One region of the Tessaracoccus zhenghani genome, then DNA from elsewhere that is predicted to be linked to it. Evidence: riboswitches for the same ligand, from Rfam matches in the RefSeq annotation. Region 1 holds a riboswitch; each other region holds the start of a gene.
The links. A riboswitch is a leader RNA that binds a small molecule or an ion and turns the genes downstream of it on or off. The one in region 1 is predicted to bind thiamine pyrophosphate.
Positions count from the first base shown of each region.

Region 2: linked by a shared signal. The riboswitch ahead of ACX1DX_RS07780 (thiamine ABC transporter substrate-binding protein) and the one ahead of ACX1DX_RS11195 (MFS transporter) in region 1 are both predicted to bind thiamine pyrophosphate.
Region 3: linked by a shared signal. The riboswitch ahead of thiC (phosphomethylpyrimidine synthase ThiC) and the one ahead of ACX1DX_RS11195 (MFS transporter) in region 1 are both predicted to bind thiamine pyrophosphate.

Region 1 covers NZ_CM137275.1:2,362,970-2,367,176, reverse strand. The annotation lists gene ACX1DX_RS11215 (alcohol dehydrogenase catalytic domain-containing protein) at 1-592, shown strand, start outside; gene hslR (Hsp15 family ribosome-associated heat shock protein) at 599-964, opposite strand; gene ACX1DX_RS11205 (SDR family NAD(P)-dependent oxidoreductase) at 1,047-1,736, shown strand; gene ACX1DX_RS11200 (plasmid stabilization protein) at 1,738-2,067, opposite strand; TPP riboswitch at 2,157-2,266, shown strand; gene ACX1DX_RS11195 (MFS transporter) at 2,257-3,597, shown strand; gene thiM (hydroxyethylthiazole kinase) at 3,594-4,207, shown strand, end outside.
Region 2 covers NZ_CM137275.1:1,613,767-1,617,973, forward strand. The annotation lists gene ACX1DX_RS07770 (ABC1 kinase family protein) at 1-1,227, shown strand, start outside; gene disA (DNA integrity scanning diadenylate cyclase DisA) at 1,253-2,296, shown strand; TPP riboswitch at 2,356-2,461, shown strand; gene ACX1DX_RS07780 (thiamine ABC transporter substrate-binding protein) at 2,496-3,557, shown strand; gene ACX1DX_RS07785 (ABC transporter permease) at 3,554-4,207, shown strand, end outside.
Region 3 covers NZ_CM137275.1:1,903,953-1,908,159, reverse strand. The annotation lists gene thiC (phosphomethylpyrimidine synthase ThiC) at 101-1,819, opposite strand; TPP riboswitch at 1,811-1,919, opposite strand; rRNA gene ACX1DX_RS09140 (16S ribosomal RNA) at 2,590-4,110, shown strand.

The sequences.
Region 1 (4,207 bases):
CATCCGCGTCACCGGCACAGACCTCAGCGACGACCGGCTGACGCACCTGTCGCGCACCGTCGATCCCATCGCCGCCGGCCGCAGCGTGCCGATCACCTACGTCAACACCGGCGACGAGGAACTGCAGCACGGTTTCACGCACATCGCGTGCATGGTGCCCGTCCCGGCACTGGTCAGCCAGGCCGTGGACCTCGCCGGCGAAGGGGCGATCCTCAACGCCTTCGCGGGCATCCCCGCCGGCACCCTGGGCGACTTCGACCTCCAGGGCATCGTCGAGCGCCGCATCTTCATGCTGGGCACCTCAGGCTCGGATGTCTCGGACATGCGCACCGTGCTGCGCAAGATCGAGGAAGGCATCATCGACACCCACATCAGCCTGGACGCCGTGACCGGCATGAAGGGTTTCCAGGACGCGATCGACTCGGTGATGAACCGCACCAGCGGCGGCAAGATCATGGTGTACCCGATGCTGCACGACCTCGAGCTGACGCGTCTGGTGGACATGCCGGAGAAGCTTCCGCATGTCGCCGCGAAGCTGAACAACGGCGTCTGGACCAAGCAGGCCGAGGAGGCGTTGCTGGCCGGCGCCTAGCCGACTCTAGTGGCCGCGGAGCTGCTCGATCGCCCGGCGTTCACGCTTGGTCGGGCGGCCGGCTCCGCGGTCGCGCACCGCCACGCGGCCCACCATCTCCGGGATGGGTGGCGGCTTCTCGGGCGTCCGGTCGATGTAGGCGGCCTGCGCCAGCGGCGCGCTGACCCGCTTGGCCAGACCGGGGTCCACCACCTCGAGGATCTTCTCGTCCTGGTCCTTACGCACCCGGATGACCTGGCCCGCCACCACATGCTGCGACGCCTTGGGCAGCAGGTCGTTCACCCTCACGTGCCCGCCGCGCACGGCCGAGGTTGCGAGCGAGCGGGTCTTGTACACGCGCACCGCCCACAGCCAGGCATCCAGTCGGGTCATGCGCTGATCCTAATCGCCCGGTCAATGGGCCTCGGGGAGGCCCGGTACGGTGGCGACGAGAGACCTGCCAGAAAGGAACCCCATGACCAGAAAAGCCATCGTCACCGGCCACAGCAAGGGCCTCGGTGCCGCGCTCGCCTCGCAGTTGGAGGCCGACGGCTGGGCCGTCCTCGGCGTGTCGCGCTCTGCCGGCGCCCAGGTGGACCTGGGGTCGGCGTCGGAACTGGCCGCGTGGCTGGAATCCGGCGCACTCGCGGAGTTCCTGGCGGGCGCCTCGGACATCATCCTGATCAACAACGCGGGGGCGGTGTCGCCCATCGGCTTCGTGGGCACGCTGGACCCGGCGGAGATCGAGCGGTCGGTCAACGTCAACGTGACCGCTCCCATCATCCTGACCGACGCCGTGGTGAGGCTGCGCACCGCTGGGGCGCCTCTGCGCGTGGTGCACATCAGCAGCGGGGCGGCGCGCCGCCCCCACACCACGTGGAGCACCTACTGCGCGGGCAAGGCCGCCGTCGACATGCACGCCGTGGCGCTCGCCGAGGAGAACCTCGAGGGCGTGCGCGTGGCCTCCATCGCCCCGGGGGTGGTGGACACCCAGATGCAGGAAGCCATCCGCGGCACGGACTTCCCGGCGCGAGACCAGTTCCAGGCACTGAAGGACGAGGGTCGTCTGTCATCGCCAGACGAGGCGGCCCGCAGGATCATCACGCTGCTCAACCGCGCAGACTTCGGCGAGAAGGTCATCGCGGACGTCCGCGACGCCGGCTGATTCACTTCTTGTCGACTGCCTTCTCCAGCTCCGCCTTGTTCATCTTCGAGCGGCCCTCGACGTTCTTGCGCTTGGCCTCTTCATAGAGCTGGTCCCGGGTACGGCCACCCGGCCCATTGTGGGAGCGGAGGCCACCGCGTCGGCCTGACGAGATGTCCTCGCGGGACAACCTGCTGGATTCCTTCGCCTCGCCTGCCCGAGCGCGCTCCTTGTTCACTGTGCGGGCGGCGATCTCCTCAGCCGTGTCCTCGTCCTCGCCGCGCTCCTCGAGGCCCTCCTTGATGTGCTCGTACTGCCGTTCGCGCTTGGCGCTCCATGCCTTGGGGCTCATCCCCACCTCCTGCTCGGTCCACCAACGCTACGGCGGCGTTCCACGTCCGGCTACCCCCTTTAGCGCGGACCGACGGTGGGCTAGGGTGCTGCCATCCACGCGGGTGCCCTCGGCAGAGGGCTGAGATGGGGCTGATGCGGCCCGGACCGTCCGAACCTGTCCGGGTCATGCCGGCGAAGGAAGTGAACCATGTCACACACCCTTGCAATGCCCACCACCGCGCCCCCGCGGACGCTGCCTCCCGAGGGAAAGGCTGCGCTCCGCGGCGGCGTCCTGGGCAACTACGTCGACCAACTGCACATCTTCCTGCCACTCGTCGCGCTGGCCCCGGCCCTGACCGTGCTCGCGGGGCCGCATGCCGCGGCCACCACCGGCGCCATCGTCGTGATGGCGATGCTGCTCGGCCGCCCCATCGGGGGCATGGTCTTCGGCCAGATCGCCGACCACCTCGGCCGCACCACGACGACGAAGGTCGCCATCGCCGGCACCGCGGCGTGCACGTTCGGCATCGCGGCCGTCCCCACACACGAGTCGATCGGAGGCGCGGCGATCATGATCGTCATCGCGCTGCGCTTCCTCGGCGGCATCTTCATCGCCGGGGAGTACTCAGCGGCGATCCCGCTCGCGATGGAGTGGTCGAAGCCGAGGCGCCGCGGCCTGTTCTCCGGCCTGATCATGTCGATGGCGCCGTGGGCGCAGGCCACCATCGCGTTCGCCACGGGCATCCTGCTGGTGGCGCTCGGGGCCGAGGACTACGCGGCCTGGGGCTGGCGGGCCTCCTTCGCGGCGGGCGGTCTGGCGTCGGTGGGGATGCTGATCTACTACGGGCGACACGTCACGGACGCGCCGGTGTTCCACCGCAGCCGCGCCACGGGGCGCAGGCTCGGGCTGCTGGAAGTGCTGACCGGCGCCTACGCACCGGCGTTCTGGCAGATGTTCGGCCTGATGAGCGGTTTGTGGTTCCTGACCAACACCACCGTGATCATGCTGACGCCCCGGCTGGGCACCGACGTGGGGCTGGCGCCCACGAGCGTGAGCCTGGTGATGGGGTGCGCCGCCGTCGGTCAGGCCATCGTGATGGGTGTCACGGGGCACCTTTCCACCGTGCTGGGCCGTCGGCGGTTCTTCGTCATCTGGGGAGTGCTCGCGGCGGTGTCGGCGCCGCTGTTGTGGCTGGCGATCATGAGCGGCCCGGCCGTGTGGCTGATCGCCGTGTGCGCCGTCGCCCTGCAGGTGCTGACCGTCACTGCCTACGGCCCAGTGGGCGCGTACCTGTCGGAGCGCTTCCCCACTGCCGTGCGGGCCACGGGTTACGGCACGGCCTACAGCCTGTCCATCGTCATCCCGGCCCTGTACCCCTTCTACCTGCCCACGCTGGAGGGCTGGTTCGGGCGCGACGCCGCCGTCGTGGGCCTCATGGTGTTGGGCGGCGCTCTCGTCGCGGTGTGCGGTGCGGTGGGCCCGGCCCTGCGGCCGCGGGAACTCACAGACGACCTCGAGGCTGTCGCCTCCCGTCAGGTGGCCGCATGATCGCCGACGTCATCACGGCCGTGCGCGAACGGGCGCCGCTGGTGCACTGCCTGAGTGCGGCGGTGTCGATGAACTTCGTCGCCGACGCCCTGCTCGCCGCGGGCGCGCGGCCCATGATGACCGAGACGTCGGAGGAGGCGCCGTCGATGGTGGAGGTGGCCGACGCGCTGCTGATCAACCTCGGCACCCTCTCCTCCGACGGTATGGCGGGCATCCCCGCCACCGTCGCCAGGGCCCACTCGCTGGGCACTCCCTGGGTATTGGACCCGACGGCGGTGGGGATCGCGCCGGTCCGCACGCCGCTGGCCCGCCGGTTGCTGTCCGAGGCGCCGGCCGTGGTCCGCGGCAACGCCTCGGAGATCCTGAACATCGCGGGCACCGGGGTGACGGGGCGGGGCGCCGACACCGCGCACACGCCTGAGCAGGCTGCGCAAGCGGCGACCCTGTTGGCTCGGGCCTCCCACGCCGTCGTCGCGGTGTCGGGAGCGCGCGACCTCATCACCGACGGTGAGCGCAGGATCGGCGTCACCGCCGGGCACGCGCTGTTGACCCGGGTCACCGGAACCGGCTGCACGCTGGGCGCGCTCATCGCGGCGTGCGCCGCGGTGGC
Region 2 (4,207 bases), 750 kb from region 1:
CGCAACGACCTGGATTCCCTCGCAGGCCTGGCAGATTTCGTGGACCACAACACACCCGTCGGCCCCCGCCTCGGTGCCGCGCGGATGCTGGCCCAGTTCCGGCGCTCCATGGCCGACGAGCTGGACTACCGCAAGGAGGCGGCGAACCTGCGCCTGTTCGCGGACCTCGCCGAGGACGAACGCGACCTCGTGGTGCCCACCCCCATCGACGACTACTCCACAGACGAGGTGCTCACGCTCGAGTTGATGCCCGGGAAGAAGATCACCGACGTCGGCAGGATCGAACTGCTCGACGTCGACGGCCCGGCGCTGGCGGGTTCGCTGTTCCACTTCATGCTGAAGGCCATGCTGGTGGACGGCATCCTCCACGCGGATCCCCACCCCGGCAACCTGTTCCTCACCCCGGACCACCGCATCGCCATCCTCGACGTGGGCATGGTGGTGCGTCTGCCCGCGCGGGTCCGGACGTCGCTGGTGAAGCTGCTCGTGGCCATCGGCGACGCCGACGGCGAGGCCGCGGCCATGGTGCTGGCCGGGATGGGCCACCCGCTGGAGGACTACGATGCGGCGGCCTTCCGTGACTCCGTCACCCACCTCGTGTCCACCACGCTCGCCATGGGCCCGGATCTCCAGGCGGGCACCGTGCTGATGGAACTGGCCCGGCTCTCAGGGGAACACGGACTCCGTCCTCCCGCGGAGATGACGATGGTGGGCAAGGCGCTGCTGAACCTGGATCAGGCCACGCAGCACCTGGATCCCGGCTTCACGCCCATCGAGGCCATCCGCGCCAACGTCTCCACCATCCTCCGCGCCGGTTTCAGCCCGAGCGCCGGCCAGACGCTGCTGAGCGGGCTGGAGGGCAAGGAGTTCATCGAGCGGCTCCCCCGCCGCGCGAACCGCATCCTCGACTCCCTCGCCGAGGGCGAGTTGAGCTTCAACATCAACGCCGTCGACGAGGACCGGCTCCACATGGTGCTGCACCAGGTGGCCAACCGGGTGTCGGTCGCGCTGATCCTGGCCGCGATCACGGTGGCGGCCGCCCTGCTGATGGTCGCCGACGTCGGGCCCCACCTACTGGGCTACCCCGCGCTGGGCGCGATCTTCTTCCTCATCGCCGCCATCGGGGGCCTCGTCATGGTGGTCGGGATCCTCTTCGAGGACCGGCCCCCGGTCCGACGCGTCAAGCGCCGTGACAGGCGCCGCAAGCTGTACGACGACGCCCCGTAGACTGACCCCGACGTAAGGAGTCCAGGTGCCAAGGTCCGCCATCCGCCGCTATCTGCGGTTGCTCGCGCCGGGCACCCAGCTGCGCGGGGGCCTGGATCGCATCCTGCTCGGCCGCACCGGCGCCCTCATCGTGCTCGGCAACAACACGAGGGTCCAGCAGGTGTGCTCGGGCGGCTTCCAACTCGGCGTCGACTGCACCGAGCAGAATCTCCGCGAACTCGCGAAGCTCGACGGGGCGATCATCCTCTCCAACGACCTCAGCCGCATCGTGGCCGCCGGCGTGCACCTCGTGCCGGAGGGCGATCTTCCCACGGCCGAGACGGGCACCAGGCACCGGTCGGCGGACCGCACGGCCCAGTCTGCCGGCGTGCCGGTGGTCACCGTATCGGCCTCTATGAGCACCGTCTCCCTCTTCCTGGGGGGCCGGCGCCATCCCGTCGAGACCGTGCCCCAGGTGATCAGCCGGGCGAACCAGACGCTGGCCACTCTGTCGCGCGTCGTCACGCGGCTCACAGACCAGATGGAGCAGTTCACGCTGCTCGAGATCGGCGAGCAGGTCACCCTGCGCGACCTCACCCACGTCGCGCACCGCCTGGAACTCACCCGCAGGTTGTCCACGGAGATGCAGTTCCATGTGGACATCCTCGGGGTCGAGGGGAGGATGGTCGCGCTGCAGCACACGGAACTGGCCAGCCACTTCGAGGGGGTCGCGGATCTGCTGACGGAGGACTACGCGCACAACCTGTCGGACCCCTCGGAATTCGACCTGCTGGCCCTGCACAACTTCTCTCCCGAGGAACTCTTCAGCGGCGGCCTGGTGGCGGAGCGGCTGGGGTTCGGGGCGAACGCCAACCTGGAACAGAGCCTGGAGACGCGCGGCGTGCGACTCCTCTCCCGGGTGGGCCGGTTACCGGCGCCGATGGTGTCGAAGCTGGTGGGCAGGTACACCCTGCAGGAGATGTTCGGCGCCTCCGTGTCGCAGTTGATGGAGATCGACGGGATCGGCCCACGCCGTGCGCGCCAGATCCGCGACGCCCTGCTGCGGATCACGGACTCCAGCGGTTCCTGACAGACGCCCGTCAGCCGCGAACCCCCTGGAGAGCACTTCCCGGACTGCGCTAAGGTGGACGCCGAACACAGGGGAGCGCCACCGGGGCGCTGAGAGTGCGGGAGGCCGCAGACCCTCAAACCTGATCCGGTTAGCACCGGCGTAGGGAGTTGGGAATTCTCCTCGGCATCCGCCGAGCCCTCCTCTTGAAGGAGCGGACATGAAGTTCTTCGTACACTCTGCCATCGCGGCCGCCGCCGTGCTGGCGCTGGCGGCCTGCGGCGGAGCGGCCACCCCGGGGGGCACGGAAGGCCCCGCGCGCGAGACGTCCGAGGCGCTCACCTCGTCGTCGACCTTGACGGTGGTGACCCACGATTCGTTCAGCCTGCCGGACGACCTCAAGGCCCGGTTCGCCGAGGAATCCGGCCTGGACGTGACCTACGTCCAGCCCGGCGACAGCGGCACCCTGGTCAACCAGCTCATCCTCACGAAGGACTCGCCGCTCGGCGACGTGGTGTTCGGCATCGACAACACCTACGCCTCGCGCGCCGCGGAGGAGGGTGTCCTCTCCGGTTACGAGTCAGAGGCCCTCCCGGAGGAGGCCAGGGCCATGGCCACCGAGGGCCTCACGCCCATCGACTTCGGCGACGTGTGCATCAACGCCGACAAGCGCTGGTTCGCCGAGCACGACCTGACCATCCCGGCCACCCTCGACGACCTCCTCAAACCCGAATACAAGGACCTCCTCGTCGTGACCCACCCGGCGTCCTCCTCGCCGGGCCTGGCCTTCCTGCTCGCCACCATCGGCGAGAAGGGCGACGGCTGGCTCGACTACTGGTCCGCCCTGGCGGACAACGGCCTGAAGGTCGCCTCGGGTTGGACCGAGGCCTACTACACGGACTTCTCGGGCGCCGACGGCGCAGGGCCCCGCCCGCTGGTGCTGAGCTACGCCACCTCCCCCGCGTACACAGTGGACGGGGACGAATCCACCACCGAAGCGCTGCTGGACACGTGCTTCCGCCAGGTCGAGTACGCCGGCGTCCTCGCGGGCGCCCAGAACGAGGAAGGCGCCCGCGCCTTCGTCGACTTCCTGCTCAGCCCCGAGGTGCAGAGCGTGTTCCCCACCGAGATGTACATGTACCCTGCGGCGACCGACACCGAACTGCCCGAGGAGTGGGCCCGCTTCGCGCCGCTGGCACCGTCGCCGGTGGAGGTCTCCCCCGAAGAGATCGACGCGAACCGCGACCAGTGGATCCGTGACTGGACCGAGGCCATGGGGTGAGATCGACCCTGGGTTGGCGGCTGGGATGGGCGCTGACGGCGCTCGTTCCGGCCGCCTTCCTGACGCTCTTCTTCGCGTGGCCCGCCGCCGCGCTCGTGCTGCGGGGCTTCCACGACGACACCTCATGGACGCTCGAGGGTTTCAGTTCAGTCTTCGGCTCCCGCCGCACCTGGGGGGCCATCTGGTTCACCCTCGGCACGGCCACCGCCTCCACGCTGCTGTGTCTGGTGCTCGGGTTGCCGGGCGCCTACCTCCTCTACCGCTGCCGGTTCCGCGGCCGCGACACCTTGCGCGCCCTCATCACCATCCCCTTCGTGCTGCCCACGGTGGTGGTGGGCGTCGCATTCGGCTCATTGCTGCGCCCCGACGGGCTGCTCGGCTGGCTCGGCCTGGCCGGCACCCCGGCCGCCATCCTCGCCGCGATGGTGTTCTTCAACTACTCCGTGATCGTGCGCACGGTGGGCACCCTCTGGGCGCGCCTCGACCCGCGCCTGGCCCAGGCCGCCGGCACGCTGGGCGCCTCTCCCCTCCGCACACTGCGCACCGTGACGCTGCCGGCCCTGACGCCGGCGATTGTCTCCGGCGCATCCCTGGTGTTCCTGTTCAGCGCCTCCAGCTACGGCATTGTGATGGTGCTGGGCCAGACCCGC
Region 3 (4,207 bases), 460 kb from region 1:
GAAGTGCTTCCACCGCTTGAAATTGAACGCGGTCGACGACTTGTCCCCCATGGGCCGAGGCTAGCCGCGATCCCTCCGGGCCGCGGCCAGCCCGCCAGAATCAGGCGCTCTGCGCCTCGGAGATGTCCAGGTACACCTGTGCACCCATCTCCCTGAACTCCCGCGACTTCGCCGCCATGCCCGACTCCGCGTCGACACCGGAACCGAACCGGGCCCTGATGTCGCCGCTGATCTTCATCGAGCAGAACTTCGGCCCACACATCGAGCAGAAGTGCGCCGTCTTCGCCGGCTCCGCGGGCAGGGTCTCGTCGTGGAACGCGATGGCGGTGTCCGGGTCGAGCGACAGCGCGAACTGGTCGTGCCACCGGAACTCGAACCGCGCCTTGCTCAAGGCGTCGTCGCGGACCTGCGCCCCGGGGTGTCCCTTGGCGACATCGGCGGCGTGGGCCGCAATCTTGTACGTGATGACGCCGGTCTTCACGTCGTCGCGGTTCGGCAGCCCCAGGTGTTCCTTGGGGGTGACGTAACAGAGCATCGCGGTGCCGTGCATGGCGATCACTGCGGCCCCGATGGCGGAGGTGATGTGGTCGTACCCCGGGGCGATGTCGGTGACCAGCGGCCCCAGCGTGTAGAACGGCGCGCCGTGGCACCAGTCCTGCTCGAGGCGTACGTTCTCCTCCACGAGGTTCAGCGGGATGTGGCCGGGGCCCTCCACCATTACCTGCACGTCGTACTCCCAGGCCCGCTTCGTCAGCTCGGCGAGGGTGCGCAGCTCGGCGAACTGAGCCTCGTCGTTCGCGTCGGCGATGGAGCCGGGCCGCAGCCCGTCGCCCAGGCTGAACGAGATGTCGTAGGCCGCGAAGATCTCGCACAGTTCGTCGAAGTGCTCGTAGAGGAACGACTCCCGGTGGTGAGCAAGCATCCAGCCGGCCATGATCGACCCACCCCGGCTGACGATGCCCGTGACGCGATCAGCCGTCAGCGGCACGTACCTCAAGAGGACGCCGGCGTGGACGGTCATGTAGTCGACGCCCTGCTCGGCCTGCTCGATGACCGTGTCCCGGTACACCTTCCATGTGAGCTCCTCGGCCTTGCCGTCCACCTTCTCCAGCGCCTGGTAGAGCGGCACGGTACCGATGGGCACGGGGCTGTTGCGGACGATCCATTCGCGCGTGGTGTGAATGTCATCACCGGTGGAGAGGTCCATGACTGTGTCGGCGCCCCAGCGGGTAGCCCACGTCAGCTTGTCCACCTCCTCCGCGATGGAACTGGTGACGGCGGAGTTGCCGATGTTGGCGTTGACCTTCGTCAGGAACGCCCTGCCGATGATCATCGGTTCGGCCTCAGGGTGGTTGATGTTGGCGGGGATGATCGCTCGGCCGGACGCCACCTCTTCCACCACCTTCTCGACGGCGACGCCCTCGCGCAGCGCCACGTAACGCATCTCCGGGGTGACGACGCCATTGCGGGCATAGTGCAGCTGCGTCACCCTCTTGCCGGGTATGGCTCGGATGGGCTCCTGCCTGCGGCCGCGCCATTCATCGGAGGCCGCGCCACGACGCACGGCCGCCCGGCCGTCGTCGGCCAGGTCGGTGGAGCGCGCCGAATGGAGTTCAGTGTCACCTCGCCCGGCAATCCACTCCCGGCGCTTCGGGGCAAGCCCTTCCACAGGATCGACGGTGGGGCCACACGTGCGGTAGACGTGCACGTCGGCATTGGGGACGTCACCAGGGGAGTCCGCCAAGCTGATGGCGGTGACCGGGACGTGGATGTCGCCATCGGAGATGGTGACGGCACGATGCTGCGGATGGATTTCCATCTGACTCTCTTCCTTCGCCGGCATGACCCGGACAGGTTCGACGGTCGCAAGCGGCATCAGCTTGATCTCAGCCCGTGCCCGGGCACCCGTGGGGTGTCTGAAGCCAACCACAGCGGGAGCTCACCGCCACCGACGTCTCATGGCGAACGCTCCGCACTCGCCTCGTGGGAGCACAAGCCCCTGTCAGGACGACATCGCCTCGCGACTCGACGCGACGCGCAGCCGGCAGGCGAGCCCAGCCCTACACCGATTTTGACTTCTCCGCAGAGTCTGTCTAGTATTGGTCTTCGCGCAAGCGACTGCTGAACAAGCAAAACCCCCAGTCACATGGGAATTCATGCTTATTTGCGGCTGATCCACCCAGATCAAGCGATTTGACACGGGGAGGCCAACAAGTAAAGTTCTGCGGGTTGCCCAAGCGGCAAATACAACTCAACGGAACAAGCCAAACCGGCCGATTTGACAGGCTGGAACACGGCAAGTAAAGTTGATCGAGTTGCCCCAAGCGGGAATCGCACGGAAAATGGTGTGGTTGAAGCGCGGGTCGCACCCGAAACTTGAGAACTCAACAGTGTGCTTTAAGTCAATGCCAAATACATGCACTGGCAAGGCTTTTCGGAGTCTTGTCGTGCGAACCCGTCTCCCAGCTTTGGTTGGGGATGGATTCCTTTGAATTAATATTGATTAAAGTCCAGTTTTTTGGATTTTGTCGGTATCAAACTAGTTGACAGTTGAGCAGGTGCCTTTTGGGGTGTCTGTACTGATAATTTTCAACGGAGAGTTTGATCCTGGCTCAGGACGAACGCTGGCGGCGTGCTTAACACATGCAAGTCGAACGGTAAGGCCCTTTCGGGGGTACACGAGTGGCGAACGGGTGAGTAACACGTGAGTAACCTGCCCTTGACTTTGGGATAACTCCTGGAAACAGGTGCTAATACCGGATACCAGCCTGCACGGCATCGTGTTGGTTTGAAAGCTCCGGCGGTCAAGGATGGACTCGCGGCCTATCAGCTTGTTGGTGAGGTAGTGGCTCACCAAGGCTTCGACGGGTAGCCGGCCTGAGAGGGTGACCGGCCACATTGGGACTGAGATACGGCCCAAACTCCTACGGGAGGCAGCAGTGGGGAATATTGCACAATGGACGCAAGTCTGATGCAGCAACGCCGCGTGCGGGATGACGGCCTTCGGGTTGTAAACCGCTTTCAGCAGGGACGAAGCGAGAGTGACGGTACCTGCAGAAGAAGCACCGGCTAACTACGTGCCAGCAGCCGCGGTGATACGTAGGGTGCGAGCGTTGTCCGGATTTATTGGGCGTAAAGAGCTTGTAGGCGGTTTGTTGCGTCGGTAGTGAAAACTCAGGGCTTAACCCTGAGCCTGCTTCCGATACGGGCAGACTTGAGGAAGGTAGGGGAGAATGGAATTCCTGGTGAAGCGGTGGAATGCGTAGATATCAGGAGGAACACCAGTGGCGAAGGCGGTTCTCTGGACCTTTCCTGACGCTGAGAAGCGAAAGCGTGGGGAGCAAACAGGCTTAGATACCCTGGTAGTCCACGCCGTAAACGGTGGGTACTAGGTGTGGGGTTCATTCCACGAACTCCGTGCCGCAGCTAACGCATTAAGTACCCCGCCTGGGGAGTACGGCCGCAAGGCTAAAACTCAAAGGAATTGACGGGGCCCCGCACAAGCGGCGGAGCATGCGGATTAATTCGATGCAACGCGAAGAACCTTACCTGGGTTTGACATATGCCGGAAACATCTAGAGATAGGTGCCCCTTTATGGTCGGTTTACAGGTGGTGCATGGCTGTCGTCAGCTCGTGTCGTGAGATGTTGGGTTAAGTCCCGCAACGAGCGCAACCCTCGTCCTATGTTGCCAGCGGGTAATGCCGGGGACTCATAGGAGACCGCCGGGGTCAACTCGGAGGAAGGTGGGGATGACGTCAAGTCATCATGCCCCTTATGTCCAGGGCTTCACGCATGCTACAATGGCCGGTACAAAGAGCTGCGAACCTGCAAGGGTGAGCGAATCTCAAAAAGCCGGTCTCAGTTCGGATTGGGGTCTGCAACTCGACCCCATGAAGTCGGAGTCGCTAGTAATCGCAGATCAGCAACGCTGCGGTGAATACGTTCCCGGGGCTTGTACACACCGCCCGTCAAGTCATGAAAGTCGGTAACACCCGAAGCCGGTGGCCTAACCCCTTGTGGGAGGGAGCCGTCGAAGGTGGGACCGGTAATTAGGACTAAGTCGTAACAAGGTAGCCGTACCGGAAGGTGCGGCTGGATCACCTCCTTTCTAAGGAGCCTGTAGCAGCACGGTTTTTGACTGTGGTGCTCATGGTCGTGTTCTGGGACAGGTGTTTCCAGCGCGGCCGGCACCGGAATGTGGAACA